One region of the Amycolatopsis sp. cmx-11-51 genome, then DNA from elsewhere that is predicted to be linked to it. Evidence: riboswitches for the same ligand, from Rfam matches in the RefSeq annotation. Region 1 holds a riboswitch; the other holds the start of a gene.
What was found. A riboswitch is a leader RNA that binds a small molecule or an ion and turns the genes downstream of it on or off. The one in region 1 is predicted to bind S-adenosylmethionine.

Region 2: it holds a riboswitch for S-adenosylmethionine, as region 1 does, so the genes downstream of both, ACM6LU_RS22965 (methionine ABC transporter ATP-binding protein) here and ACM6LU_RS14135 (aminotransferase class V-fold PLP-dependent enzyme) in region 1, are expected to answer to the same signal.

The regions. Positions count from the first base shown of each region.
Region 1 is NZ_JADNQO010000003.1:153,475-158,369, reverse strand. It holds gene lspA (signal peptidase II) at 1-252, opposite strand, end outside; gene ACM6LU_RS14140 (hypothetical protein) at 277-873, opposite strand; gene ACM6LU_RS14135 (aminotransferase class V-fold PLP-dependent enzyme) at 893-2,257, opposite strand; SAM riboswitch class IV at 2,291-2,405, opposite strand; gene ACM6LU_RS14130 (M23 family metallopeptidase) at 2,569-3,252, opposite strand; gene ACM6LU_RS14125 (potassium/proton antiporter) at 3,383-4,861, opposite strand.
Region 2 is NZ_JADNQO010000006.1:257,604-262,498, reverse strand. It holds gene ACM6LU_RS22970 (4-(cytidine 5'-diphospho)-2-C-methyl-D-erythritol kinase) at 1-822, opposite strand, end outside; gene ACM6LU_RS22965 (methionine ABC transporter ATP-binding protein) at 945-1,955, opposite strand; SAM riboswitch class I at 2,166-2,256, opposite strand; gene rsmA (16S rRNA (adenine(1518)-N(6)/adenine(1519)-N(6))-dimethyltransferase RsmA) at 2,501-3,337, opposite strand; gene ACM6LU_RS22955 (DUF222 domain-containing protein) at 3,586-4,599, shown strand; gene ACM6LU_RS22950 (transglycosylase family protein) at 4,669-4,895, opposite strand, start outside.

The sequences.
Region 1 (4,895 bases):
GGCCGCGACCAGCGCGAGCACCCAGGTCAGCCCGGTCGCCATCGAGAAGGCGGCGCCGGGGTTGCGCACGAGCTGGAAGTACACCAGCCCGCCGAGGAACTCGACCGGCTGCTTGCCCTCCAGCGTGGACACGGCGATCTGCTTGGTGAGGAGGTCGATCCCCCACAGCACCGCGGCGACGACGAACACCACGGCGACGCGCTTCTTGGGCAGCGGCGGCGACGGTGGCGCGGTTTCGGGCTCAGTACTCACTCACCCATTGTCCACTGAGCGTGCTCAGGTCTCCTCGGCGGCCGTCTTCGGCCTGCTCAGCAGCGCCGTGAACGCCCCGGCCAGCGCGACCAGCGACGACAGCACCAACGCGAGCTGTCCTTGGGCGAGCACCACCGCGCAGAGCACGAACGCCGCGGCCACGACCAGCACCAGCACGCTGCGGTCCAGCCAGGCGAGCAGGATCAGCCCCAGTGTCAGCAGGACCGCGCTCCGCGCGTCGCCGTCCATGTCGAGTTCCCAGTAGCCGACCAGATCCGCCAGCACGATGGCGACCAGGCCGCCGAGGGCGATCGCGAGGATCCTCCACCACCGCACGGGCTTCGTCCGCCAGGCATAGAACAGCACCGTGCCGAGGTAGACCGCGAGCACGGCGAACAGCCAGTTGTCCAGCCGGCTCATGCCGACGACCGAGACGGCGGACGCGGCCTCCCGGCTCATCTCCACGCCGTACAGGTTCTGGTAGTAACCCTGTTCGCCGCGGGGCGGGTAGCCCATCCAGCCCCCGGAGCGGCGCGGATCCCCGGCCAGCGCCACCACGATCAGCTGTGCGAATCCCAGCAACGCCAGCGGAAACCAGTAACGCGGTCGCTCGTTCCCCATGCGGGGTGAGGGTAGTGGGTCAGGCGCAGAACGGGGGCAGCTCCCGCGGATCGTTCTCCGGCACCCAGCGGCCCTCCGGCTTCTCGTACTGCCAGCGGGCGCCGCGGGCGACGATCTGACGCAGCGCCAGGACGACCCGGTCCACATGTTCGGTGGTGCTGCCGAGGCCAAGGCTGACCCGGACGGCCTGCTGGCCGGTCGAACCGGCGGCGGAGATCAGCCGCTTGGTGGCGACGTGCGCGCAGAACGCGCCGTCCCGCACGCCGATGCCGTACTCCGCGGACAGGACCGCGGCGAGCCAGCCCGGTTCGAAGCCGTCGACGACGAAGCTGAGCGTGCCGACCCGGTCGACCGGTGCGTCGAACAGCCGCAGTTCGGCGAAACCGGGGATGGCGGCGAGCCCACGCCGCAGCCGCGTCAGCAGTTCGTCTTCGTGGGCGACGATCGCGTCCCAGTTCCCGGAAAGCGTCTCGCAGGCGACACCGAGCGCGTAGACGCCGACGGTGTTGGGGGAACCGGCTTCGTGCCGCTCGGCGCCGGCGTTCCAGACCACGCCGAAGTCTTCGGAGTCGCGGGTGACGAGCTTCGTCGCGCCGCCACCGGCGAGGTACGGCTGGGCGGCACGCAGCCAGTCGGCGCGGCCGATCAGCGCACCGGCACCGAAAGGCGCGTACAGCTTGTGGCCAGACAGCGCGATGTAGTCGACGTCCAGTTTGCGCACGGAGATCTTGCGGTGCGGCGCGAGCTGCGCGGCGTCGAGCGCGATCCGGGCGCCATGCCGTCGCGCGACGGCGGCGATCTCCTTGACCGGCAACAGTTCCCCGGTCACGTTGGACGCGCCGGTGATGACGACCAGCCGCGGGCCCTGCGGGCAGTCGGCGAGCGCTTCGTCCACCGCGGACACCGCGGCGAGGCGGGTGCGGGGCGTCTCGATCCGGCGGACGTTCGGACCCTTCCACGGCAGCAGCGCGGCGTGGTGGTCGGTGTCGAACACGACGACCGACGTGTGCTTCGGCAGGCTGCGCGCGAGAAGGTTGAAGGAATCGGTGGTGTTGCGGGTGAACACGACGGTGTCGGTCGACCGCGCGTCGACGAAGTTCCGCAGGATTCCCCGCGTGCGCTCGTAAAGCTTGGTGGAGACCTGCGACGCGAATCCGGCGCCGCGGTGGACGCTGGCGTACCAGGGCAGGAATTCGTCGACCGCGTCACGCACCTTGTCCAGACAGGGAGCGCTCGCCGCGTGATCGAGGTTGGCGTACCCGATGTCGCCCCCGGTGACCAGCGGGACCCGCAGATCGGCGCACGCGACCGTCGGGATTTCGTGTGTGACAACGGTTTCCGCGACAGTGGCGGGGGTGCTGGTGCGTTCGAGAGCGAGTGTCATCGTCATCCTCCGGGCCAGGGGATCCCGACGAGGATCCCGCGCTTGCCCGTCGCACCACGCGACGAGCCAGGTCCTCACCCGGGGCACCCCACCGCGGAAGGAGGGTTGCCGGCCAGCTAGCCGGGGCTTGACGCTGACACTCGTGACCTACGAACGAAGTTAGCCGATGCACCGGCGATCAAGCCACCCCTTGCCCGCATGGTGAGACGCCGGTCACGCATTCCGCAACCGAGGAGAACCCCCGCAATTAGTCCTCTAGTTGCGGTAGTTGCGCGCGCAATTACCGCAACTAGAGGACTGATTGCGGGAGGTCAGACGCGGAATCGGCCGGGCAGGGGAATGGTCGAACGGGACGAGACCTCGGTCGCCGTACCCGAGTACTGATCGGTGCCCGCGGTGAACTGCCAGCCGCCGAAGATCTTGCGGTCGACGGCCTCGCCGTGGGCGTCGGCGACCTTGGTCGAGAGCTCGTCGTAGGACACGCCGTTCCAGTTGCCAGCGCCGACACCGAAGTCGCGCGAGTCGCCACCCTTGACGGTGGCTGTGGGCAGGGTCCACAGGGTGAAGTGCACGTGGGCGCCGGTACTGCGGCCACCACAGGGCAGCGCGTTTCCGGTCAGGCCGAGGGCGTCGCCCGGGACGACCCGCTGGCCGTCGGTGACCGAAATGTCCTCCATGTGGTAGTACCCGGTCCGCCAGCCACTCGCGTGGTCGATGGTCACCCAGTCGCCCCCGTCGCAGTGCTGAACTCGGACGGTGCCCGCCAGCGGCGCACGCACGGTCTTGTTCCCAGGACTGAAGTCGATGGCGTTTTTCACGCCGGAGGTGCCGTTGTCCGAGTGAATTCCCGCCGAGTAGACCGACTGACCCGTGTCGAACGGCAATCCGAACGCGGGAAACGCGCCGGCCGCGGAGGCTACCGGAGCGGAGAGAACCACCCCGACGAGTGCAGCCGCAGCCCCCAGAACGGCGAACCGTGCAGGAAGTTTCGTCACCTTGCGTACTCCTTAACCCGTGACACTCACCCATTCGATGGAGTCAATTGCGGGAAAGGTAGTCCAAAGGGGGACGAAGAGGAAGAAGTTTCTGAGATCAACCGACGAACAGCTGGTGCCGGTTCGTGACCTATTGGCCGGATTCGCCCTTCCACCTGGCGAGGCGACCGGCCCGGTCGACGGCACGGAGCCGTCGTTCGGCCGCGTCACGCGCGTCGGAGGTGGTCACGACGAGTAACTGATCGCGTTCCTGGAGCCGGGTGTTCTTGTTCGGCGTGAAGCCGGTGCCGTCCCGGACGAGCAGGCTGATCGTCGCCCCGACCGGAAGCCGCAGTTCGGCCAGGTAGACGCCGTGCATCTTCGACCCGGAGTTGATCCGGACCTGCAGGAGTTCGGCACCCATCTCATCGAGTGGCGCGGAGTCGACGTCGATTTCGTGCGCTTCGGTGTGCTGAGCCAGCCCGAGCACTCTCGCGAGCGGGGTCAGCGTCGCCCCCTGAAGCAGGGTCAGCACGATGACCAGCACGAACACCGCGTCGACCAGCTCCTGCGCGCCGGGCACGCCGGACGACAGCGGGATCAGTGCGAGCACGATCGGGACCGCCCCGCGTAACCCCGCCCAGGACAGGAACACCTGTTCTCGCCACGGGATCTTGAACGGCAGTGCCGACAGCACCACTGACAGCGGCCGGGCGAGCAACAGCACGACCGCGCCCGCGACCAGGCCCTGGACCAGGCTCTCGAAGATCCTGCTCGGCGATGCGAACAGGCCGAGCAGCACGAACAGCCCGATCTGCGCGAGCCAGCCGAGCCCTTCGGCGAAGGACAGTGTGTCCGACCGGTGCGGCAGCTTCGAATTCCCCAGCACCAGGGCGGCGACGTAGGTGGCGAGCAGGCCCGACGCGTGAGCCAGCTGCCCACTCGAGTACGCCACGACGCAGACCGCGACCGTGGCCAGCGGATACAGACCGGTGGCGGGAAGCGCCGCCCGGCGCAGCGCGAACGCCCCGCCCCAGCCGAAGGCCAAGCCGATCACCAGCCCGGCGCCGAGTTCGTAGACGACCAGCAGCGGCAGCGACCAGTCAACGGTCGTGCCCTCGGCGAGGACGACGACGGCGATGTAGGCCGGGGCGTCGTTGATCCCCGACTCGATCTCCAGCGCACCGACGAGCCGCTTCCCGATCCCCGCCGATCTCAGCACCGAGAAGACCGCGGCGGCGTCGGTCGACGCGAGCACCGCGCCCCACAGCAACGCCATCCGCCAATCCAGGCCCAGCAACCAATGCAGGGCCGCGCCGGTGACCGCGATACTCACCACGACGGCCACTGTGGACAGTGCGATTCCAATGCCCAGCGAGGGTTTCACGGCCGTCCACCGGGTGGTGAGACCACCTTCGGACAGGATCATCACCAGTGCGGCGAGGCCGAGCGACTGGGTGAGTTCAGGGTTGTCGTACTGGATGCCGAACCCGGCTTCGCCGAGCAGGACCCCCATCCCCAGGTAGAGCAGCAGCGAGGGAAGGCCGACCTTGATCGACACCCGGACGGCGATCACGGCGACGAGGAGAACCGCGCCACCGGTACCCAAGATGAACGGGAGCTGTTCCATGTCGCCTCCCGTCCGGCCGCCGTGAGGCCTCCAG
Region 2 (4,895 bases), on a different contig from region 1:
GGCATCCGCGCACAGAAAAGCGCAGGTCGGCCCAGACCCGGACACGGTGCCGGCGAGCGCACCCGCGTTGACTCCCGCCCGCAACGTGCGACGCAGCCCGGGACGCAACGAGACGGCGGCCGCCTGCAGGTCATTGCCGAGAAGCAGTGCCAGCTGCCGCGGGTCACCGGACGCCAGCGCCTCGACCACCGGAGTATGCGAACCGATCCGAGGCGGACTGCCCTCTTCACGCAACCTGTCCAGTTCTCCGAACACCCGAGGGGTCGAAAGACCACGCTGATCGAACGCCAGAACCCAATGGAACGTGTGCCTCGACAACACCGGCACCAGTTGCTCGCCTCGGCCGGTACCCAACGCTGTCCCACCGTAAAGGGCGAAAGGAACATCGCTCCCGAGCTTGGCGGCGATACCCGCCAGTTCGTCTCGGGAGATGTCGAGCTTCCAAAGTGACGCGAGCCCCACCAGGGTCGCGGCCGCGTCAGCGCTGCCCCCGGCCATCCCGCCGGCTACGGGGATGCCTTTGCGAAGCACCACTCGGACCTTGGACTCGCCGTCGGCCTTGCCGACGTGGGCCGCCAGCGCCTGCGCCGCCTTCCACGCGAGGTTGTTGGCCCCGGTCGGTACGGAACCTTCTCCTTCGCCATAGACCTCGACGCCCGGGTCCTCGGTGACCGCCACGGTCACCTCGTCAGTGAGAGAAAGCGCCTGGAAAACGGTCACCAGCTCGTGGTAGCCGTCCGGGCGTACGTCACCGACCGACAGGTGCAGGTTGACCTTGGCGGGAACCCTGACGGTTACTGGGGGCGGTACGACGGCGAGCACGAGTCAAGCCTACGTGGCCGCTCCACTTGTGCTGCCACCAGGAGAAAAGAGAACAGGACGAGTCAGACACGAAAGGGCCGCCCTGGACGGATTTCGTCCTGAGCGGCCCGGTCGTGGAGGAGTCAGGCAGCGACGCCCTGCGGCCCGCGGACCGGGTGGGTCACGTGGCCACCGCGTTCGGCGATCCAGGCGAGCGCGGCATCCGCGCGCTCACCGCGCACACCGAGACGGAACCTGCCGACCGGCGTGTCGCCGATCCGGGTCAGGCCGCCCCCGATGGTGGCGAGTTCGACGTCGAAGCGACCGGCGGCCTCAGGCAGCAGCGCACCGACCGATGCGAAACCGACAAGCACGACGTCCACCGCGCGGTCGTACTTCGACGTCTGCGCCCGTCCGGTCTCGATCGAGGGCAGCAGCGCCTGCGCGGTCCGGCTGGTCGGGTCGGAGACCAGGTCGAGCACGGTTCCACGTTCGATGATCGCCCCAGCCTCAAGAACCGCGACGTCGTCGCAGACACGGCGGACCACACCGGCATCAGGAGTGGTGAGCAGCACGGTGACTCCGAGCTCGGCGCGCGCGCGGTCGAGCACGGTCAGGACCGCGCCGGACTCTTCGGGCTGCACACCGGCGGTCGGGTCGTCAGCCAAGAGCACGGACGGCCCGGCTGCCAGAGCCTTGGCGATGGCCACTCGGCGCAGCTGCCCCTCGGTCAGATCACCCGGCCGCTGCCCCGCTCGCGGGGTGAGTCCGACCAGATCGAGCAGGTTGCCGACCCGGTTACGGCGCTGCGGCCCGTCGAGGCCGAGCTGTTCGAGCGGCGACGCGATGTTGCCGGCGATGGTGCGCTCGGCGAGCAACTCCGGCTTGGTGCTCACGACACCGACCTGCCGACGGATCTCCCGCAGGCGGCGGCCGTCAAGGGTCCCGGTGTTCAGGCCGTCGAGGCGGACCACGCCCCGGTCCGGGCGCTCCTGAAGTCCGATGCAACGAGCGAGGGTCGACTTGCCGGAGCCGGCCGGACCGACGACTCCGAACAACGAGCCTGCTTGGATGTCCACGCTGACATCGCGCAGGGCGACGACGGGATTTCCGTTGAGGGGAAAGGACTTGGACAGGTTTTCGACAGTGATCACGAAGGGCTCCATGCAAAGGGGGCGCTGCTTCTTTCGAGCGCGCCAACCGTCACCGAGTGACCGTCCAGAACGGACGGGCTTCAGAGGTAAGGGAAAGACTCAGGCAGTAACGGTGGAGCGTCGACACGCACTTACCGTGCGGCGACCTTCATCGACGACGCGTCGCCTGGTCAGCAGGAGCGGGTGGGTGACCCTGTTCATTAGGCACAGCCTCCATCGGTCCTGGCGGTAGCACCTGCCCTGTTGAGGGTGGTTGCTGCGACTTCGGCGAGCCAGGTCTCTCAGTCGCTCGGGATGGCTCACTGAGTAAAACCGATCCCACTAGATGAAAGCAAGCGCGTAGGCGCAGATCACACGTCTGGTCGTGTCCATAATACAGGATTTGCTGTCCGCATCCTGAGACCACGGCTGAGGTCTCAGGATCGCGTCAGGCCGCTGCCTGCTAAGACAGGTTGGACCAGACGGATCGAGAAGAGGATTTACGCTGTCGTGCTGACCTCAGCCGAGACTCGCCCGCGCGGCGCCGGTCACACCTGCGACGGCGATCAGTCAGTCGCTGCCGCGATACGGGCGAACTGGTGAACATCCAACTGTTCACCGCGGGTCTTGGGGTCGATACCCGCCTTTTCGAGCAACTCCCCCGCACGTTCGGCGGAACCGGCCCATGACGCCAAAGCCGCCCGCAGCGTTTTTCGCCGCTGCGAGAAAGCGGCATCGACCACGGCGAACAGCCGCTTCCTCTCCACGGACGACACCACTTCGCCTCGCTCGAAAGCGACGAGGGCTGAATCCACGTTCGGAACAGGCCAGAACACCGAGCGAGGTACCGCGGCGACCTTACGTGTCTTCCCGTACCACGCGAGCTTGACGCTGGGCACTCCGTAAGTCCGACTGCCAGGGCCGGCCGCCATCCGGTCGGCGACTTCGGTCTGGACCATTACGAGACCACTGGTCAACGAGGGCAGCTCGGCGAGCAGATGCAGCACAACAGGAACGGCGACGTTGTACGGCAGATTCGCGACGAGCGCCGTCGGCCGTTGAGGCAGGTCGTCCACCGTGATCCGTAGAGCGTCCGCTCCGACAACCGTCAGCCTTTCGGCCCCACCGCGTTCGGCCACGGTGTTCGGGAGCCGCCCGGCCAGTACGGGGTCTATTTCGACCGCGACGACCTCGGCACCGGTCGCGAGCAGCCCGAGTGTCAGCGAGCCAAGCCCCGGCCCGACTTCCAGCACGACGTCACCTTCGCCGACTGCCGAAATGTCGACGATCCGGCGCACCGTGTTGGGATCGTGCACGAAATTCTGGCCGAGCTTCTTGGTCGGCCGTACGTCCAGCTCGGCCGCCAGCGCCCTGATCTCCGCAGGCCCGAGCAATTCAGTCACTCGACGATCGTAGCCAGCCTTCGTAAGCCGCGATTGGCCGGTGGACGACCACCCCAGCCCCAGTCGGCCCCGAGGACAGCGCCAGCCTCCGCTTGGCCGCAACTCGCTCGCGCCATCCTCACGGATTCTCCCAGCTGACCCGTGTCATACGCCAGGGTGATCGGTGCAGGTTCACATCGCCGGAGCGTGATCAACGTGCACCCGATCGATACCGTGCATTCGTTCGACTCAACCTCGACAATCGAGGGATGACCAGCACAAACATTCCCAAGGCCTTCCCGCTGAATCTGCCGGAAGGTGACGCCGATCTGCTTCTCGACGAGTTGCAGACACGGCTACGCGAAGGGCGACGCCTGGTCGCCGAAGTCGGCCAGATCCTGGCCGAGATCGAGTCACGCGGTGTCCGAGACCTCTTCGGATACAACTCGATCGCCGTCTTCTACGAGCACGTGGCCCGGGTTCCCCGAGCCGAAGCGAAGAAGGTGACGGCTCGAGCACTCGCACTCAACTCGAGACGCGCGCGCGACGGGACCTCGACTCCACCCGTCGCGCCTTTGACCGGAGCCGCGGCCGTCACAGGCGCATTGGCCGAGGGCAGCATCGACCGAATCGTCACGGTTCTGCGGAGACTCCCAGAGCACATCGCCGCGAACGTCCGACTCGACGCCGAGAGGGACCTGGTCGATCTCGCCAGCGTCGCGAGACCGCGCGACGTGACGATGGCTGGAACCGACGTGCTCGCACGTCTCAACCCAGATGGGAACGACACCGAGGACCCCAACCCGAAGACCCGGCGAAGCGAGTTCTGGTTGCGTCAGAAACGCACTGGCCGTTGGGACATGCGCGGCGACCTCGATCCCGAGACAGGCGCCCGCCTGAACGCGCTTCTAGTCCCACTCGCGCATCCGGTCCCGAACGGAGAAGCCGACACCCGCACTCCGGCGGAGAGACGCGGCGACGCTTTCACAGAAATCGTCGGCGTTGCGGAAGCCGGCCCGGATATCCCTTTGCCTCGGCAGAGGCAGGAGCCGGTCGCTGAGCGGCCGCAGCCCGCGAAGCCCACCGAGAAGCCGACGGACCAACCCACGACCGGCCAAACACGGAATGAGAGCCAGCAAAGCCAGCACCGCGACGACAGCAGCGTGCGAGCAGAGACCGCCGCTGAACGATCTAGGGCCGCGACCCACCTAAGGTCTCCGCGCTGGTGGTCACGGCGGCCGAGATTCGGCGCTACACAGCCTCAGCTGCCCAAGACGGCCTGAAGGCCACCTTGTGGGCAGTTAGAAAACCCACACGATGACCTTCAGGGGGGAGGGAGAACGATCTGGCGGTCAGGCCTTCTTGCCACAGTGCGGCCAGGCGCCGTAGCCACCGCGGCTGTCGCGGAGCTTCTCAGCGACAGCGATCTGCTGGGCCTTGCTGGCCTGGTGCGGGTAAGCGGCGTACTGCGAGCCACCGTAGGCATCCCAGGTGCTCTTGTTGAACTGCAGGCCACCGTAGTAGCCGTTGCCGGTGTTGGCGGCCCAGTTACCGGTCGACTCGCACTGCGCGATGCGGT